DNA from 2 places in the Bradyrhizobium sp. MI1.10 genome. Region 1 is predicted to be linked to the other one. Evidence: riboswitches for the same ligand, from Rfam matches in the RefSeq annotation. Region 1 holds a riboswitch; the other holds the start of a gene.

The links. Region 1 has a riboswitch for cobalamin ahead of AC0L3K_RS07505 (energy-coupling factor ABC transporter permease). Riboswitches for the same ligand answer to the same signal wherever they lie in the genome.
Region 2: it holds a riboswitch for cobalamin, as region 1 does, so the genes downstream of both, metE (5-methyltetrahydropteroyltriglutamate--homocysteine S-methyltransferase) here and AC0L3K_RS07505 (energy-coupling factor ABC transporter permease) in region 1, are expected to answer to the same signal.

What each region holds. Positions count from the first base shown of each region.
Region 1 covers NZ_JBVVPN010000005.1:92,499-101,682, forward strand. The annotation lists gene cobT (nicotinate-nucleotide--dimethylbenzimidazole phosphoribosyltransferase) at 1-1,003, opposite strand, end outside; gene cobF (precorrin-6A synthase (deacetylating)) at 1,019-1,768, opposite strand; gene AC0L3K_RS07505 (energy-coupling factor ABC transporter permease) at 1,815-2,492, opposite strand; cobalamin riboswitch at 2,530-2,749, opposite strand; gene cobA (uroporphyrinogen-III C-methyltransferase) at 2,795-3,526, opposite strand; gene AC0L3K_RS07515 (cobyrinate a,c-diamide synthase) at 3,523-4,833, opposite strand; gene cobM (precorrin-4 C(11)-methyltransferase) at 4,833-5,615, opposite strand; gene AC0L3K_RS07525 (cobalamin biosynthesis protein) at 5,612-5,980, opposite strand; gene cbiE (precorrin-6y C5,15-methyltransferase (decarboxylating) subunit CbiE) at 5,977-7,158, opposite strand; gene AC0L3K_RS07535 (cobalt-precorrin-6A reductase) at 7,157-7,903, shown strand; gene cobJ (precorrin-3B C(17)-methyltransferase) at 7,879-8,613, opposite strand; gene AC0L3K_RS07545 (precorrin-2 C(20)-methyltransferase) at 8,610-9,184, opposite strand, start outside.
Region 2 covers NZ_JBVVPN010000019.1:37,495-46,678, forward strand. The annotation lists gene AC0L3K_RS20650 (CaiB/BaiF CoA transferase family protein) at 1-613, shown strand, start outside; gene AC0L3K_RS20655 (citryl-CoA lyase) at 669-1,496, shown strand; gene AC0L3K_RS20660 (SMP-30/gluconolactonase/LRE family protein) at 1,664-2,002, shown strand; gene AC0L3K_RS20665 (hypothetical protein) at 2,068-2,211, shown strand; gene AC0L3K_RS20670 (GNAT family N-acetyltransferase) at 2,926-3,384, opposite strand; gene AC0L3K_RS20675 (EAL domain-containing response regulator) at 4,009-5,223, shown strand; gene AC0L3K_RS20680 (4Fe-4S binding protein) at 5,801-6,004, shown strand; cobalamin riboswitch at 6,792-6,991, shown strand; gene metE (5-methyltetrahydropteroyltriglutamate--homocysteine S-methyltransferase) at 7,091-9,184, shown strand, end outside.

The DNA.
Region 1 (9,184 bases):
TGTGGAGCGCACAGGCCGACCGCACCAGCGGCAGCGCGATGGCCGCCCCCGATCCTTCGCCGAGCCTGAGATCGAGGCTGATCAGCGGCTGCACATTCAGCGCGCGAAGCACCAGCCGATGTCCCTGCTCGGCGGACTGATGCGATGCCAGCAGGAACGGCAGGCACGAGGGATTGAGCCGCGCCGCCGCAAGTGCCGCGACCGATACGATGAAGCCGTCGATCAACACGGGGATGCGGCCCTGTGCAGCCGCGATAATGGCACCGCAGATGGCCGCAATCTCGAGGCCGCCGACGGCGCACAGGATCTTTTCGGGCGACGCGCCCGTAATGCCATGACGTGCGATCGCGGCGTCGATCACCCGCGCCTTGTGCACACGGCCGGCCGCGTCGATGCCGGTGCCGCTGCCCGCGATCTCTTCCGCGCTCACGCCGAGCAAGGCGGCCGCGATCGCCGCCGATGTCGTGGTGTTGCCGATGCCCATCTCGCCGAAGATCAGAAGATCGGGCTGCCCGGCCTGCGCGCGCGTCACCGCACGTCGGCCGGATTCGAAGGCGAATGCCAGCTCTGTGGAGGTGAGCGCAGCTTCGACGCTGAAATCGCGCGTGCCGCTGCGCGGCTTGTCGGTCACGATTCCAGCCATCTCCTCCTGCGCCAGCGTGCCGGCGTCGACGACCTCCAGGCTGGAGCCCAGCTCACGCGCCAGCACCGAGATCGCGGCACCGCCGGAGGCGAAATTCGCCAGCATCGCGATGGTCACTTCTTGCGGATAGGCCGAGACGCCCTGCGCGACGATGCCGTGATCGCCGGCGAAGATGATGATCGGAACCCGGGCCGCGCGCGGTTGCTCGGTTGCTTGCAGGCCCGCAAGCTCAATCGCGAGCTGCTCGAGCCGGCCGAGCGCGCCGGTCGGTTTCGTCAGTTGCGCCTGTCGCGCCACTGCCGCGTCGCGATGGACTGCCGAAATATCAGGGCATTGTTGGGTGATCCATTCGGGGAGCATGCTGCCTCGCTTGCCTCACGGCCTGCGCTTGAGGATGTAACTGTCCATGATCCAGCCGTGCCGTTCGCGCGCCTCTTGCCGCACCGCGACGATACGCGGGCCGATCTCGGCCAGCGCGCCGGACATGACGATCTGATCGGCCATGCCGAGATAGGCGCCCCACCAGATGTGCAGGCCTTCCGGATCAAGCGACTGGAACGCCGTGCCGCCGTCGAGCATCACCACCACTGTATCGACACCTTGCGGCCAGCCGCCATCGCGCAAGCGACGGCCGGTCGTGACCAGAAATGGCTCGCCGATATCGTTGAGCGGCAGCGCATGCGCCGCGCACAGCGCCTGGATCGAGGTGATGCCGGGAACGACCCTGATGTCAGGCAAGGGATCGAGCCGCCGCGCGATGCGCAGCGAGGAATCATAAAGCGAGGGATCGCCCCAGATCAATAGCGCGACATTGCCCTCGCCTTCGAGATGATCTGCGATCGTCTGCGACCAGGCAGCGGCCACGGCATCGTGCCAATCGTCCACGCCCTTGCGATAGTCCGCTTCAGCGGCGTCGCGGACGGGCAGATCGAACTCGGCAATGCGCGTCGTGTCGCTGGCGAGCACATCGGCGCAGATCGTCCGCCTGAGATCGGCGAGATCGGACTTGGCCGTCCCCTTGCGCGGGATCAGGACGAGATCAGCCGCGTTGATGGCAGTAATCGCGGCGCGCGTGAGCTGCTCGGGATCGCCGCAACCGATGCCTATCAGGGAGAGCGTGAGCATCGTGCCTGCGAAGGGCGGCCATGACGGCCGCCCGTTCGCTTGTCACTTAAGCCGCGTTGTGCAAACGCGGGGTGACGAGGCCGGGCGCGGTGACGCCGCGCAACGACTTCGCCAGCGCCAGCACGCCGAGATCGGCGAGCGGCTCGATCACGATGACCAGCGCATAGGACGCCGCGAAGGTCGCGATGTTGACGAGGTTGGTCGCGCCAAAACCGGCGCCATAGACCGCCCAGAACGCCACCCAGGCGATGACGCCCGCCTGATAGGTCGTCGAAAGCGCCAGCGCCTGGCGATACTTCAGATCGACATAGGCCGTGTTGCGCGCAATGATCCGCGTGGCGATCGCCTGGATCCCGAACAGCGGCACCAGCAGCGTGGTGACGTTCATGCCATATTGCGGCAGGTCGGGCGGCTCGAAGAAGATGCCCTGGAACAGCAGGCCGAACGCGAGGCCGAAGGCCGCAGGCGCAGCGCCAAACAGCAGGAACAAGGTCGAGCCGAGGATGAAGTGCACCTCGGAGACGCCGACGGGGAAGTGCGGCAGGATCTCGAAGAAGATAAACACGAGTCCCGTGGTGGCGAGCGTCCGCGCCGCGAACGACGTGATGCCCTGCTCGCGCACGGTCTCGACCGCGAGCTTCAAGGCAACACCGCCGACGGCGATGCCGGTTGCGTAACTCAGCACGAGCTTGGCGTCCGAGACTAGTCCGGGTTCGATATGCATGGCTCAGATCCTTCTTGCCGTCACACCCGACGGCCTTGGCCTCAAAACGTGCACGGCCGGTCTCCTGGCTCGCGGTTCACTGGGAGTCTCCGGCCTTCCCGGGCCTTGCGGCCCAGTGGCTGATCGAAGTCCCTCACCGCTTACAGTCGCGGGGGCGGCTGGGGTTTTGAGCGCCGCAACTGGGTCCGCCCATCCCCATTCCCGATTATGCTCCGGCGCTTTGCGCCGCGTCGAGCACCATGCCTCTCCTGTGTGCCCCTTTCGCCGGCCGGGCGTCAAGGGGCGAAGGGCGGACGAGGCGGTCATGACGGATAATCCCCCGCCAGCGCGCCGAACAGGATCACGGCCGCCGTCGAGGCCGCCCCGCCCCGCGCAAGTTGCTCGGCAAGTTCCGAAATGGTGGTGCGGACCAACCGCTCATCGGGACGGCCGAGCGATTCGGCAAACACCGCCGGAGTGGTTGGGGAGAGGCCGTGCTCGATCAATTTGACGACAAGCGCCGGGAACGTCCGCCGGCCCATATAGACCACGGTCGTCGCCTCCGGATCGGCCAGCGCCACCCAATTGAGATCTGGCGGCAGCTCGCCGGTGACGTCCGCCCCGGTCACGAACTGCACGCGGCGGGAGGTGTGACGCCGGGTCAGCGGAATGCCGGCTTGCGCGGCGGCGACACAGGCCGAGGTGACGCCGGGAATGATCTCGTAGCCGATGCCGGCTTCGCGCAGCGTCTCGAGCTCCTCCTCGAGCCGGCCAAAGATGCCGGCATCGCCCGACTTCAATCGCACCACGCGCGCGCCTGATGCGGCATAGTCGACCAGCAAGCGGTTGACATGGTGCTGCTTGGTCGAGGCCCGTCCCGCCCGCTTTCCCACCGCGACGAGATTGGCGCCGGGCCGGGCCAGATCGAGGATCTCGCCCGAAGCAAGATCATCATAGAGCACGACGTCGGCCTCGCGCAGCCGCGCGGCACCCTTGAGCGTGAGCAGCTCGGGATCGCCGGGGCCGGCGGAGACGAAGGACACAAAACCGCTCACCGGTCCTCCGCGATCAGATGGAAGAACGTGCCGGTGGCTTGTCCCCGCCGCGAGCCGGTCTCGGCGATGACCGCGCCTGTCGCGTCGTGCACGACCGCGAGCGGCGTGTCGGGCTGCGCGAGGATGGTCGAATAATGGAATTCATGGCCGCGCAGGCGCGCACCGGCCTGATGACCTGGCATCGGCGCGGCGAGCTCGGCCAGACGATAGCCCAGATGCATGCGGCGTTTGGCAAAGCTTGTCTCCAGGCCGAGCAGGCCCGTCATCTCGTGGCGGATGCCCTCGGCGTCGGTCAAAGCGCTGCCCAGCACCATATAGCCTCCGCATTCGCCGTGCACCGGGCGTGTCTCGGCGAAGGCGCGCAATCCGCTGCGGAAGCGCCCATTGGCCGCGATCTTGCCGGCCTGCAGCTCGGGATAGCCGCCCGGCAGCCAACACACGTCGGCGCCCGGATCGGGGCCTTCGTCAGCCAGCGGCGAGAATGTCGAGATCTCCGCGCCCGCCGCTCGCCACGCTTCCAGCATATGCGGATAGACGAAGGAGAACGCGGCGTCACGGGCGAGCGCAATGCGCTGGCCGGGCGGCGTCACGTTGACGCCGCTCGCGGCAGGTTGCGGGGACCAGGTGGCGGCCGAACGCAGCACTGCGTCGAGATCGACATGCTCGGCGACAAAGCGCGCGGCCTCGTCGATCAGCTTGCCGATTTCCGCCTGCTCCTCGGCCTGCACCAGCCCGAGATGCCGCTTCGGCAGGCTGATCTCGGCGTGTCGCGGCAGCGCACCGAACACGGCGATGCCGACATCCAGCAGCGCACGGCGCACGAGGGCTTCGTGGCGTGGACTCGCAACGCGATTGAGCACGACGCCTGCGAGGCGAACACCCGCGCGGTAATCGCGAAGGCCTGCGGCGATCGCCGCCGCCGTCTGTGCCTGTCCCGAGGGATCGATCACCAGCAGCACCGGCCAGTCCAGCATCTCTGCAATGTCGGCGGTCGCTCCGGTGCCGCAGACGCCGCGCGCGGCGACGCCGTCGAACAGACCCATCGAGCCTTCGGCCAGCACGACATCGGCGTCAATGCCGCGGCTGACGAGATGCGAGATTGTCCCGCGATCCATCGCCCAGCTGTCGACGTTGACCGAGGCGCGTCCCGTAGCGGCTGCATGAAACGCGGGATCGATGTAATCGGGGCCGCTCTTGAAGCACTGCACCCGCAATCCGCTGTTGCGCCAGGCGCGGGCGAGCGCCAGCGTCAGCGTCGTCTTGCCGACGCCGGAGGCCGGGGCGGAGATGACGAGCCCTGCTGCCATCACGACACCTCCGGAAAGCGCGGCTCGGCGCCGACCGGCCGGTAGCGGCGGTCGTAATCGGCGGCATAGAGACGGCTCTCGGAGAAATCCGCCGAGCCCAGCGTCTTGCCCACCAGGATCAATGCGGTGCGCTCCATCTCGCTGCCGACAGCAGCGTCGAGTGTTGCGAGCGTGGCGCGGACGATGCGCTGGTCGGGCCAGCTCGCACGCCAGACAATCGCGACCGGGCAATCCGCGCCGTAATGCGGCGCCAGCTCGGCGACGACCTTGTCGAGCAGATGGATCGACAGATGGATGGCGAGCACCGCGCCGGTGGCGGCGAAGGCGGCGAGGTTCTCGCCTTCCGGCATCGCGCTGGCGCGGCCCGGCGTGCGCGTCAAAATCACCGTCTGGGCAAGGCCGGGCAGCGTCAGCTCGGCCTCCAGCGCAGCCGCGGCGGCCGAGAAGGAGGGAACACCAGGCGTCACCGTGTAGGGAATGTCGAGCGTGCGCAGGCGGCGAAGCTGCTCACCCATCGCCGACCAGATCGAGAGATCACCGGAATGCAGCCGCGCAACGTCCTTGCCATCAGCATGTGCGGCGGCGATCTCCGCGACGATCTCCTCGAGCGACAGCGGCGCGGTGTTGACGATCCGCGCACCGGGCGGGCAATGCGCCAGCACGCCTTCGGGCACCAGCGAGCCGGCATAGAGGCAAACCGGACAGACGGCGATCAGGTCGCGGCCGCGCAATGTCAGCAAGTCAGGGGCGCCCGGCCCCGCCCCGATGAAATGCACCGTCATGCGCCGTCTCCCTCCGCGATCGCCGCGGTCGCGGTGCGATCCTGCGAGACCACCCGCGTCGCAATCAATCGCGCGCGAGGTCCAGCCACCGCGAGAGCCGCCGCTTCGGCGACCGATCCCGTCCCGAATTTTTCGGCAACGAGTTTTGATTGGGTCGGCGTGTCGATGCCGGCCAGCATTTCGGCGGCGACCGCCTTGATCGGCACGCCGCATTCGCGCGCGAGCTGCTTCAACACCTCCGCGTCGGCCCTGTCGCTAACCGTTGCCAATGCTGCGAGGCCTTCGGGACCGCCGGCCGCCAGAAGCGCCTCATGCAGCGAGGCCAGCGTGACATCCTTTTTGAATCCGAGCCCGGCGACCTTCATCGGACCGCACTCCATTGCACCACGGGCCGCACCGCCTCCCAGGACCGGTAGCGGCCGAGCGGAGTGGCATGCGCAAGCTCGACCCGGATCAAGTCGCCGCCGTGGCGCTGGTGCAGCTCACCCAGCAGCGCTTCCGTCTCCAGCGTCACTGCATGGGCAACCAATCGCGTTCCGGATGCGAGCCGCGACCAGACGGCTTCGAACATCGCGATGTCGAGCCCGCCGCCGATAAACACGGCGTCAGGCCCGTCCAGCGCAGCAAGGGCTTCAGGCGCCTTTCCCGCGATGACTGTGATCCGATGCGCCAACCCGAACGCCGCTGCGTTGTTGCGAATGTTCGCGGCGCGATCCTCGTGCGCCTCGACGGCGTTCGCCGTCCCGCCGCTCAGCGCCCACTCGACCGAGATCGAACCCGAGCCCGCGCCAATGTCCCACAGCCGTTCACCGGGACGCGGCGCCAGCGCCGAGAGCGCGAGCGCACGGACCGGACGCTTGGTGATCTGACCGTCATGGACGAAGAGTTCGTCCGATAGTCCCGAGCTGCGGGGCAGGCCCTGCGCACCTTTCGCCTCCACCGCCACCGTGACCAGACCTCCGGCAAGATCGCCTGCGAAGCCATCGGCGCGATGCGCGTTGATACTTTCGCGCGGCCCGCCAAGCGCGGTGAGCGTCCAGAATGCCGAGGCACCCCATCCGCGCGCCGTCAGCCATTTCGCGAGATCGCCGGCCGCCTTCGCGTCGCGCACGAGGCAAATGATGCGTGCACCGTGCGCCAGATGTGGCACGAGGCGCTCGAATGGCGCGGCATGGAGACCAAGACAGGCAATCGCTTCAAGGCGCCAGCCTAGTCGCGCGGCGGCGAGCGAGAATGTCGAGGGAGCCGGATGCGCGATCCATTCGTCGCCATGGAGCTTCTCGGCAAGGCTCGCGCCGGCGCCAAACCAGAACGGATCGCCGGAGGCGAGCACCGCAGTCGGACGGCCGCGGCAGCTCAGCACGACATCTGCATCGAATGGCACCGGCCATGGACGGCCGCACCCGGTTACACCGGCCATTGCAAGATGCCGTTCACCGCCAAAGACAGTTTCGGCATCATCGAGCGCCTTTCGGCTTGCCTCGGACAGCCCGGCAAGGCCATCTTCGCCGATGCCGATGATGGTCAGCCAGGGATCAGCCATGACACGCGCCCTCATTCTGGGCGGAACGGCCGACGCGAGCCTGCTCGCGGCGGAGATCGCGCGCGCCGGCATCGCTGCCGTGTATTCCTATGGCGGCCGCACCCGCGCACCCGCCGCTCAGCCGTTGCCGACGCGTATTGGCGGTTTTGGCGGCGTGAGCGGTCTTGTCGATTACATCCGCAGCGAGCACATCACGCATGTGATCGACGCGACGCATCCCTTTGCTGCCGAGATGAGCCGCAATGCGGTCGCGGCATGCGCGGAAACCGGCACGCCGCTGATCGCTCTGGAGCGCGCGCCCTGGACCAAAGCGCCCGGCGACGACTGGATCGACATACCTGATGTCGACGCCGCGGTCGCCGCACTGCCCGAGGCGCCGGCAAATGTGTTCCTCGCCATCGGCCGCCAGCACATCGCCCCGTTCGCGTCCAAGCCGCAGCACGCCTACACGCTGAGATTCGTCGATCCGCCCGAAGCGCACCTGCCCTTCGCCGCGGATGTCATCGTGTCGCGTGGGCCGTTCACGCTCGAGGGCGAGCTGGAGATGCTGCGCGCGCGAGGCATCACCCGGATCGTCGCCCGCAATTCGGGCGGCGACGGCGCGCGCGCCAAGATCGACGCTGCGCGGGTGCTCGGCGTGCCCGTGACCATGATCTCGCGACCGAAGCTGCCGGAACGATTGCGGGTCGAGAGCGTGGCCGCGATCATGCAGTGGCTGGGTCATCGGACCTGCCTCGGCGCATAGACCCAACGGCCGACGCGGCGTGTCTGCGAGTTGCCGACGATCACCAGCGTGCGCATGTCGGCCATCTCCGGCCGGGCTTCGTTCACCCTGACGGTCTCGATCTTTTCATCGGCGGCGCTGATCGCGCGCGCGAAGATCACGAGGCGGTCGCCGCAGCCGGCCTCGTTCAGCACCGCGAGCGCGCGGCCAAACCCCTCCGGCCGGCTCGCCGAGCGCGGATTATACATGGCAATGGCAAAGTCGGCTTCCGCGGCGAGCCGCAGGCGCTTCTCGATCACCGCCCACGGCTTGAGGTTGTCGGAGAGATTGATCGCACAGAAATCATGGCCGAGCGGCGCGCCGGCGCGCGCGGCAGCCGCAAGCATCGCAGTGATGCCGGGCAGCACGCGGATCGGCAGCTCCTGCCATTGCGGCGCCTGTTCGAGCGCCTCGAACACGGCGGAGGCCATCGCGAAGACGCCGGGGTCGCCGGAGGACACGATGACGACTTGCCCGCCTTCGGCCGCCAGCCGCAAGGCCTCGCTCGCGCGCTGTAATTCTTCGCGATTGTCGGAGGGATGCAGCTTGAGTCCCGGTCGCGGCGGCACGCGCGCGACATAGGGCGCGTAGCCCAGAATGTCGGTCGCGGCGGCAAGCGCGGCAGAGACTTCGGGCGTCACCAGCGCGTCGCTGCCCGGTCCGAGCCCCGCGATGGTCAGCATGCCCGTCATTCGGCGGCGTCCGGATGCCGGCCCTTGCCGTGCACGAGCACGATCGCGAAATAGGGGCAGTCGGCGGCGTCGATCTCGGCGAGCCGCACCACGCGCTCGCCCGGCATGGTGCCGCGTTCGACCAGCCAGGCGTCGTCCAGCCGTCCGGCGGACGCGAGCGCGCGGCGCACCTTTGCGAGATTGCGCCCGGTCTTCATGATCACGAGCGCATCGGAATCGCGCATGCGGCGTTCGAGCTCTGCTTCGGCGAGCGTGCCCATGAGCACCGTCGTCACGTCATCACCGAGCGCGATCGGCTGTCCCACGCCATTCCAGCAGCCGACCATGCCGGGAATGCCGGCGATCACCTCGATCTCGACGCGGCCCTGCAGGCGGGTGTGCAGATGCATGAAAGAGCCGTAAAAGTAGGGATCGCCCTCGCAGAGCACGACCACGTCGACTGCGCGCGCCAGCCGCGCCAGACGTTCCGACCATTCGTCGTAGAAGCCGGCAAGCAGCTGGACATATTCAGGCGTGTCGAAGGCGATTTCGGTCGTAACAGGATATTCCATGGGATATTCGGTGACGTCGG
Region 2 (9,184 bases), on a different contig from region 1:
CCTGAACGCCGGGATCGAGCCGCAGCCCATCGGCAACGAGAACTTTACCGCGGCTCCCTCCGGCACGTTCCGCACCGCAACGGGCCCGCTGAACATTTCCGCCAACGAGCAGAAGCAGTATCAAGCCCTATGCGACCTGATCGACCGACCGGACCTGAAGACGGATCCACGCTTTGCTGGACGCGAGATGCGCAAGGTGAACCGCGCTACGCTGAGCGCGGAGTTGAACAAGGCATTGAGTTGCAAGCCCGCTGAGGAATGGGAGGCCCAAATGAACTTGGCTGGTGTCCCTGCCGGCCGTGTGCTGACGGTCTCGCAAGTGTTGCAGCAGCCACAGGTCGTTGAGCGCGGATTCATCGAGACTTTGGCGCCAGAACAAGACGATGCGCAGCCGTTACGAATCACGCGGCCGGGGTTCCGGCTGGATGAGGAGTTTTCGGTGCCTTCACCACCTGCGACGCTCGGAGCAGACACTGAGCGATGGCTGCAGCGGCTCGGCTATTCGTATGCGGAGGTTGAGCAATTAGTCTCAAGCCGAGCCGTCGGGAGGCCAAAGCAAGGAGAGGCTGATTTCCTGCCCGTCCGCGCAGCCACGGACGGACCGATATCATGACATCCGACGGCTTGCGTCGGTTGGCAATCGGCAGGTTGAAAGGACGGAAGCGGAAATGAGCGAAGAAGAACTGAGACAGCAAGCGGCCAGTTGGTGGCGAACCTCCATTTGCGATATCGCGCCAGGTCGCATCGCCTATCGGGGTTATCCAATTGAAGATTTGATAGGCCGCGTTTCTTTTCCCGCCATGATTTGGCTGATGTTACGTGGCAATCTGCCGACGCCAGCACAGGAGCAGCTGCTGCAAGCTGCGCTGGTTGGATCCGTTGACCACGGTCCGCACGCGCCCTCCATTGCAATTGCCCAAATGGCGGTGAGCTGCGGCCTGCCCCTGAATGGCGCAATGGCCTCGGCAATCAACACGCTCGATGACGTGCATGGCGGAGCAGGGGAGCAGGCTATCGAACTCTACGAGGATGTGCTGCGACGGCGCCAAGGGCGAGAGATCGAGCAGGCCGCTGGCGCTGCAATCGACCATTTCACCGCAACCCGCAGCAAATATCTGCCGGGCTTTGGCCATCGGTTTCATCCAGTCGACCCGCGCGCGGCCCCGCTATTGGCGCTGGTGGATGCCGCAGCTGACGAGGGCAGTGTCGGCGGCGATTATGCCAAGGCCGCTCGCGCGATCGAGCGGGTGATGCAACAGCGCAAGAGCAAGCTCATTCCGATGAACATCGATGGCGCGACCGCGGTCATTTACGGCGAACTGGGCTTCGCCTCTCCGCTCGCGCGGGGGGTCTTCTGCTTGTCGCGCGCGGTCGGAATCCTGGCTCACGCCTGGGAGCAAACTGGGCGCAACGATCGCAACAAGGGCCCGATGCCCAAGCAGTTCGGCTACAAATACGAGGGCCAGCCGCGTCGCAGGCTCGAAGGCGCATCATGAGCATCTCGAAAACCCGCCCAAGCTGATGGAGGTTAGCGTGTTCTCGTCGATGCCGGCGGAGTTTCGTCGCCCGGCTGTTTCTTCGGAATGGGCAGACGCGAACCGCGGGGCATATCCAGTAGATTGTTTCATCGAGGGACCGTCGTTCGACCAGTCCGGGAATCTCTATGTCGTCGACATCCCCTTCGGCTGCATTTCCGGATTTCACCGGAGGGCGTCTGGTCTTTGATCATCGAATACGACGGCTGGCCGAACGTCTGAAGGTTGCTCCGGACGGCCGGGTGCTCGTGTCCGACTATATCAACGGTCTCCTGGAGCTCGATCCACAGAGAGGGACCATCCGACCGTTGCTGGGCCACCGCAATTCCGAGTCCTTCAGAGGCTGCAACGACCTGCATATCGCGACCAAAGGCGACATCTATTTCACCGATCAGGGCCAGACTGGATTGCACGATCGGACCGGCCGGGTATTTCGACTTTGCCCTGACGGCCGGATCATTGCTTGATTTCTAATGGCCCGGGCCCGAATGGCCTGGTGCTCAGTTCGGACGAGACCGGATTGTTCGTTGCAATGACGCGCGACAATAGCATCTGGCATGTACCGCTGATGCGTGATGGCGTGGGGCAAGTCGGACGATTCAGCTGGTTCTTCGCGACGAGCGGTCCTGACGGACTGACGGTCGATCAAAAAAGGGCGGCTCTTTGTCGCGCATGATTCCCTCGGCCCACGTTTTCGTATTGGCGCTAAACGGCGAAGCGGTCCGCTTGCATCCAGTCCTGCGCATGGGGGAGCTGCACGAATGTCGTATTGGACGCGGCACTCGGCACATTGCTCATTACGGAATCCTCTACCGGATCAGTGTGATGGCTGATCTCGCGCACCTTCCTCGAAATTCGCCAGCAGGAGTGGCAAGGTGGTGCGGAATCCTTTCACGCGCCGGTCCGCCGCACCAAGATGCAGGAAATGAGTCTGGTAGACGACTGGCTGGCCAGTTGCCGAGAGAATGTAATTGGTGACGAATGGATGGCGTTTGTGTGGGTGATCTCAAGCCAGAGCCAGTAAATCGCACTGCATGGGAAGCGCAAACGAACGATTCGTAAGGCTGGGTCGGGCTTCGCCCGCGACGGGCCGCAGCCGACCTGTCGCCTTTTGGTCGGGCGGGTCGCGGTATCGCTTCCCACAATGCAGAATGATTGATCGCTGATATTTTTGAACGTTCTCGCCAAGAAGGCCGAAGAGGTAACCGCTCGCGGTGGGAGTCAGCACCGCATCAGCGTCAAAGGTTCTCGATCATGCTGGGCCGCGACGCACGCGTGAAGCGTTCGTTTTGAGAAGCAACAAGCCCAGGATTGACTGCGTGAAGGATTTTGCCGATAGCACGCTAGCCCAGGAGCGCTTTAAGTGTGTGGCGCAGAGGTCGTACCACTGTCAGAGCCTCTTGCGCGCGCGCAATCCTCCAACCCGATATCCCCTCTCCTCGTAGAAGTGGCGTACCCGTTCTAGGGCCGGATAGCCATCCGGAGGCAACGCAACCTCAATCATCTGCCAGCCGCGTCGCTTCGCCTCCGAATCTACCGCCTCGAGCAGATGCCGACCGCAGTCAGAGCTGCGGAAGTCACGAGAAATCCATAGCTCCTGAAGCACGCCGTACGCTCCGGCTGCTCTCACGGCCTGTACGGCCGAGATGCTAGCTACCCCTACAATCTGCCCGGTGCCTTGTTCCTCGACGACAAAAATGAAGCCCTGCCCGGGATCCTGAATCAGGCGCAACGCCGCCTGCTTCGCGCCTCGAAGGCTGAACTCCGGTCCGAGGCCACCTAACTCGGAAAGTAGCTCTTCGACCGCTTTTGCGACCGCGTTCTCATCTCCTGGCACGCTCTTGCGCAAAGCCGTGCCCGCGCTGGACGTGCCTCGCCCTTCAGCGCCAACACGAACACCTGACCGAGCCCTCTGGAGGAAATTCATGCTCAGGAGGATACAGAAAACGCAATTGAGAGCAACTATCTGGCTCGGTAGGAAGCAGCACGTCCACACTCACTATAGGCAACAGAGCTGAGGTAATTGCAAGCCATTGCCGTTCTCAGAATCGACTGCGGTTTGAGCAGCTGCGAACTCATGATGGGCTGCCTTCGATTGGAAAACAATCACCAAACGGCACACGCCGGTCATGTCGATCAAACGTTCGTAAGAGTGATTGCCGATCGTCGCTCACGAACTACTCTATTCAATAAATCGTGCGCCACGATGATCGCAGCGCCATAGAGCGTCAGCTCGGTCCGTCCGAAGGAGAGATTCCCACCTCGCGTACGACATCGTACAAAGTTGCGCGAAGCGCGACAGGTATCATACGCGTGCGCCCGATAAAATCGTCTGAGCAAGATCGCGAAAGATTTTGCACACTAATGCACTATCTTAAGCTTATCTCGAACAATCGAAAGATATTGGGAAGCACAGCTTGTTTGGACCTTCGCTCCTCGTTTAAGGCACCGTCACGGAACGGGAGTGGTTGCGATGGAACATGGGCAGGCCGAACTGGTCGGAGGGAAACCTGTAATCTTCGGGCAACGTAAGGTGCGGCCGCGGGCATGCCTGGCCGTCGGCAAGCGGCATCTGCGCGCCTTTCTACGGGATGTGCTGGAGGATATGGGATTTGTTATCAGCGAATGCAGGACTGCTGACGAGTTGCCGCATGTACTCCGCACGGAGTTCCCTGATCTGATCCTGCTCGGCATTGGCTCGGACCGCATCGAGCCTGGACGATTGCTCGAGATACTGGTACGCGAAGAATTCGCAGGCCGAGTGCTGGCGTTCGGAGCGCGCGAGTCGATCATCATGGCGGCAGTGCAGCAGGTCGGCAGTGAATATGGACTTGCTATGCTGCCGCCGCTCAGGGCGCCGTTTGCAGCCGAGACGTTGCGCGATCGGATCGGCATGCTCTTGCCAAGAGAGCCGGCGCCCCGTCCCGCGGTCCATGTCGGAGAAGCCTTACACGCTGGCTGGCTTGAGCTCTGGTATGAGCCGAAGTTTGACGCGTGTACCCTTAGCCGCCGCGGCGCCGAGGCGCATGTGCGAATGCGGCACCCGACCTGGGGCGTTGTTCCACCGGCCTATTTCATCCCGGAACCTCACGATCCGCATTTTAGGAACTTGTCGCAGTTCGTGATCGACCGCGCGATCAAGGATTGGCAGTATCTTCTGGAGCAGCAAACTTCGATCGATCTCTCCATCAATCTCCCGGCAGCATTCCTGATTGACCCGCAGGCGGTACGCGATCTCTGTCGGCGCATGCCGTCGCACGCCGCTTTCGGCGGTTTGACGATTGAAATCGAGAGCGTGGAAGCGATCCAGAACCTAGATCTCCTGGTCGAGGTTGCGCGTGAGGTTCGCTTTCACAACATTGGCCTTGCAATCGACAATGTCGGTGCCAATTGGCCGCAGCTGATGGGGATGACAAAATTCCCGTTCATGAAATTGAAAGTGGATCGTCAGTTCGTCGGCGGCTGCGCGAATGGGCCCCTCAAGCGAACGGTGTGCCGCCATATCGTCGATCTAGCCAAAGAGTACAATGTGCGCACCGTCGCCGAAGGTGTGCAGAGCCAGGCTGACCTAATCGCTGTGGCCGAACTCGGCTTCGACCTTGCGCAGGGCCATCTGTTCGGAAAAGCCATGCCACTGAAGCAATTTGCACAGTCATCTTTCAACCCTGCTCCAGCTCGCCTAAAATAGTTGCGAGTGGCTGAGTGCGGCCAAGCGACGCTCACGAGCACCGCCATGCCTACTCGGCACCAGGCATGAGGCTGAGTGCAATTCGGTCTGCAGGGCCAGTGTCGCTCGTCCCGCCGCCACTTCATTTCCCTCCGAAGCTTGTTATACCACAAGCCCGTTTTGGCAAGCCTCCAGCGAGTCCTCCGCGCAGCTAGCGTTGCAGCCATGAGCGAGGCTTGCACAAACCTCCAGTCGGGGTGTGTGACCGGAGGTTTGCCGAGATCCAACGTAGACCTGCGTCCGTTGGCGGTTTTTTGTCGCCGCCGGTTGAGGAAGCGTCAGCCTCGCTTGCCCCCGCGCTGACGTGCCAAACAAACCGACGGATGCTTCCAGCGTCAAGTCGCGACTGACTCTCGCAAGAGGGCCCGAGGGCTCGTAGCCTGAAATTGAAGCGACCTGTTGCTGTCGCAGATGCAACATGGTCTCAGACCCGGGACAGCCGAATTGGGCAAATTGCCCAACATTGAGCGCGTCTGCGTTTGGCACGGCATTTGAAAGGGATCGCCCATGGCATCGCTCGCCTAAGGAGTCGGAAGGCATGGCTTACAAGATCGTCGCTTCGCAATGCACCGTTTGTGGCGCATGTGAGTTCGAGTGTCCCAACGCGGCGATCAGTCTGAAGCGCGACATTTACGTTATCGATGCCAAAAAATGTACGGAGTGCGAGGGCCATTGCGACACGCCGCAATGCGCGGTGGTCTGTCCGGTCCCTGACACCTGTGTCCCGTCCAAGACAGGATAGGCAGCCCGCGACCAAAAGGCCTCATCGCTCGATTTCGCGAACGAAGTTGTAGATGTGGGACCTTGAGGAGACCACGACCGCATGGGGCGCATCGAGGTCGATTAACATCGTTATGAGCTTAAGACGCTGAGCGACTCCGAGGAACCCCTCAAAGGGCTCTGTCGGAGGACACCGTCGAAATTGTCACGAACAAGGACAAGGCCCTCGATGCTCAGTGGCCGCGTTAAGGCCTATCGTCGCTGGCCGCGAGTCGAGGCGAGGCAGACCGGCGTCGAGCGGCCACGGACGCATCGAAGCCGGCGCAAAAGTCGCTCAGCACGTGAACACCTAGTGCACCGAGAAGATCATCTTGGCCAACCTCACGGAGGCGGACGACCTCGTGCCTGGTCGCGGGCCCGCCGAACACCAAGGAGCCGACCTGATCATCCGTGCGGTCCTGGAGCAATCCGGCTTTCGAAATTTCTAGGGAGCCTCGTGGGCTGTGACCAAACGGATGCCGGCCGAGGATGATCGCACCTTCCTGACGCGCAGGTTCGAAAAGCTGCTGACGGAAAAGGTCGCCTCCTCGCGATCACACAGATACCGAAAGCGGCCCGGGTTCGTTCCGGTGGTGGAGCTCAACCGTTACGCGAGCAAGGAGCGAATGCATTTCACAAGCGGAGCCTCCACAGATCCGGGCGTGTTCACCAGGCCGCAAGCAAGACCGTCGTACCCGCCTAGTGCGCTCGTAATCGCTTGGGCAATATCGCAGCGAGAATCGGTAGGTTGACGCATCGATCCTCGTGCGCATAATTCAAGCCGTCGCGGTCTCCGGATTTCGTTTGATCCGGAGCTAAGAGGGAAGCCGGTGCAATGCCGGCGCTGCCCCCGCAACTGTAAGCGGCGAGCCGCTGTCCAACGAAGTCACTGAAGCCATGCGGCTTCGGGAAGGCCGGACAGCAGCGACGACCCGTGAGCCAGGAGACCTGCCTCGACAACATATCGTCCACGGGCGGGGCGTCCCGGTGTGCGCCAAGCAGTTGTCGCTCACGCGATGTTCGCTGTCTGCGTCCGCCATGGCCTTTGCCCCAACATGGGGTCTAAGCTATGTCAATCCTTTCGCTTCCCGTTGCCACACTGGGGACGTCACGCATCGGCCCACGACGCGAACTCAAATTCGCGCTCGAGAGCTACTGGGCGGGAAAATCCAGCGAAGCCGAGCTCCTCGAGGCGGGGAGTGGACTTCGTGCCGCTAATTGGGCACGGCAGAAATCCCGCGGTGCGACCGTCATTCCTTCGAATGACTTCTCGCTCTACGACCATGTGCTCGATACCAGCCTAATGGTCGGCGCCATTCCCGACGTTTACGGCTGGAACGAAGGTCCTGTGTCGCTCAAAACCTACTTCACCATGGCGCGTGGCGCTCAAGACGGTGGTCACGCTCAGTATGGGCCCGGCGTAGCCGCACAGGAGATGACGAAGTGGTTCGATACGAACTACCACTACATGGTGCCGGAATTTCACCAGGATCAGATCTTTACGTATGCCTCTCGGAAGCCGATCGAGGAATATGAGGAGGCAAGAAGCCTCGGCTATCAGACGCGGCCCGTCCTAGTGGGCCCAGTCACTTTCCTGAAGCTCGGCAAAAGCGTGAATCCCGCATTCAATCCGCTGTCGCTGCTTGATCGCCTCCTCCCCGTCTATGTCGATGTTCTCCGCGAACTAGCCTCGCGCGGCGCTGAATGGGTTCAGCTCGACGAGCCATGCCTAGTGATGGACGTCGACGAAGCATCTCGGGCGGCTGTCCGCCGGGCCTATGCTCATTTCGCTAAGGCCGTGCCGGCCCTTAAAATCATGCTGGCCACATACTTCGGGGCTGTCGGCGACAATCTTGAAACAGTCTTGGCCTTGCCCGTTGCCGGGCTTCATGTCGACCTGGTTCGTGCACCTGACCAGTTGGACGCGATTGTCGCCAGAGCCCGTAGAGATCTCGTGGTCTCGCTCGGTGTCGTTGATGGTCGCAACGTGTGGCGCTCTAATCTGCCGGCGCTACTCGACCAACTTGCTCCTATAGTCAAAAAACTGGGCAGGGACCGTGTTCAGATTGCCCCCTCCTGCTCGCTGCTTCATGTTCCGACCGACATTGAGCTAGAGATCGATCTCGATCCCAATCTGAAGACGTGGTTGGCGTTCTCAGTGCAGAAGATCAAGGAACTTTCGATATTGGGCAAAGCGCTGGCTGGCTATGCTGCCGACGTGGCCGATGAACTCACGCTCTCAGAGGATGCATCCGTCACCCGCGAAACATCGCCGAAGATCCACAGTGCGAACGTCGCCGGACGAATGGCCGAGATCGACGATAGCATGCGTCGCCGTCGCAGTGCGTTCACCCAGCGCGCCAACGTCCAGCGCGTCGCCTTCGCATTGCCGATGTTTCCAACCACAACCATCGGATCCTTCCCGCAGACGGCGGACGTCCGCAATGCGCGTGCAGCTCATGCGCGGGGAGCGATGAATGACACGCAGTACGAGCAGCTTCTGAAAGCGGAGACAGCCCATACCGTGCATTGGCAGGAAGATATCGGCCTGGACGTGCTCGTACACGGTGAGTTCGAGCGCAATGACATGGTTCAATACTTTGGCGAGCAGCTGTTGGGTTTCGCATTCACCAAGCACGGCTGGGTTCAGTCTTATGGCTCGCGGTGCGTTCGTCCTCCTATCCTGTTTGGAGATGTCTCCCGCCCGAAGCCCATGACCGTTAAATGGTGGCGACATGCGCAGTCTCTGACCAAAAAACCCGTCAAGGCTATGCTGACCGGACCGGTGACGATCCTGAACTGGTCGTTTGTCCGTGACGACATCCCGCGGAGCGAGACATGCCGACAGATCGCTCTCGCGATCCGAGACGAGGTCATCGACCTTGAGGCAGCTGGAGCGACCATGATCCAGATCGACGAGGCTGCGTTGCGGGAGGGACTGCCGCTGCGAAAATCGCAGTGGAAGGACTATCTCGATTGGGCAGTGGACAGTTTCCGTGTTTGCTCCTCCGCTGTCGCTGACGGAACTCAGATCCATACGCACATGTGCTATTCCGAGTTCAACGAAATCATCGACGCGATCGCAGCAATGGATGCCGACGTCATTTCAATCGAGGCGTCGCGCTCCAAAATGGAATTGCTCGACGCTTTCAAGAGCTACAAA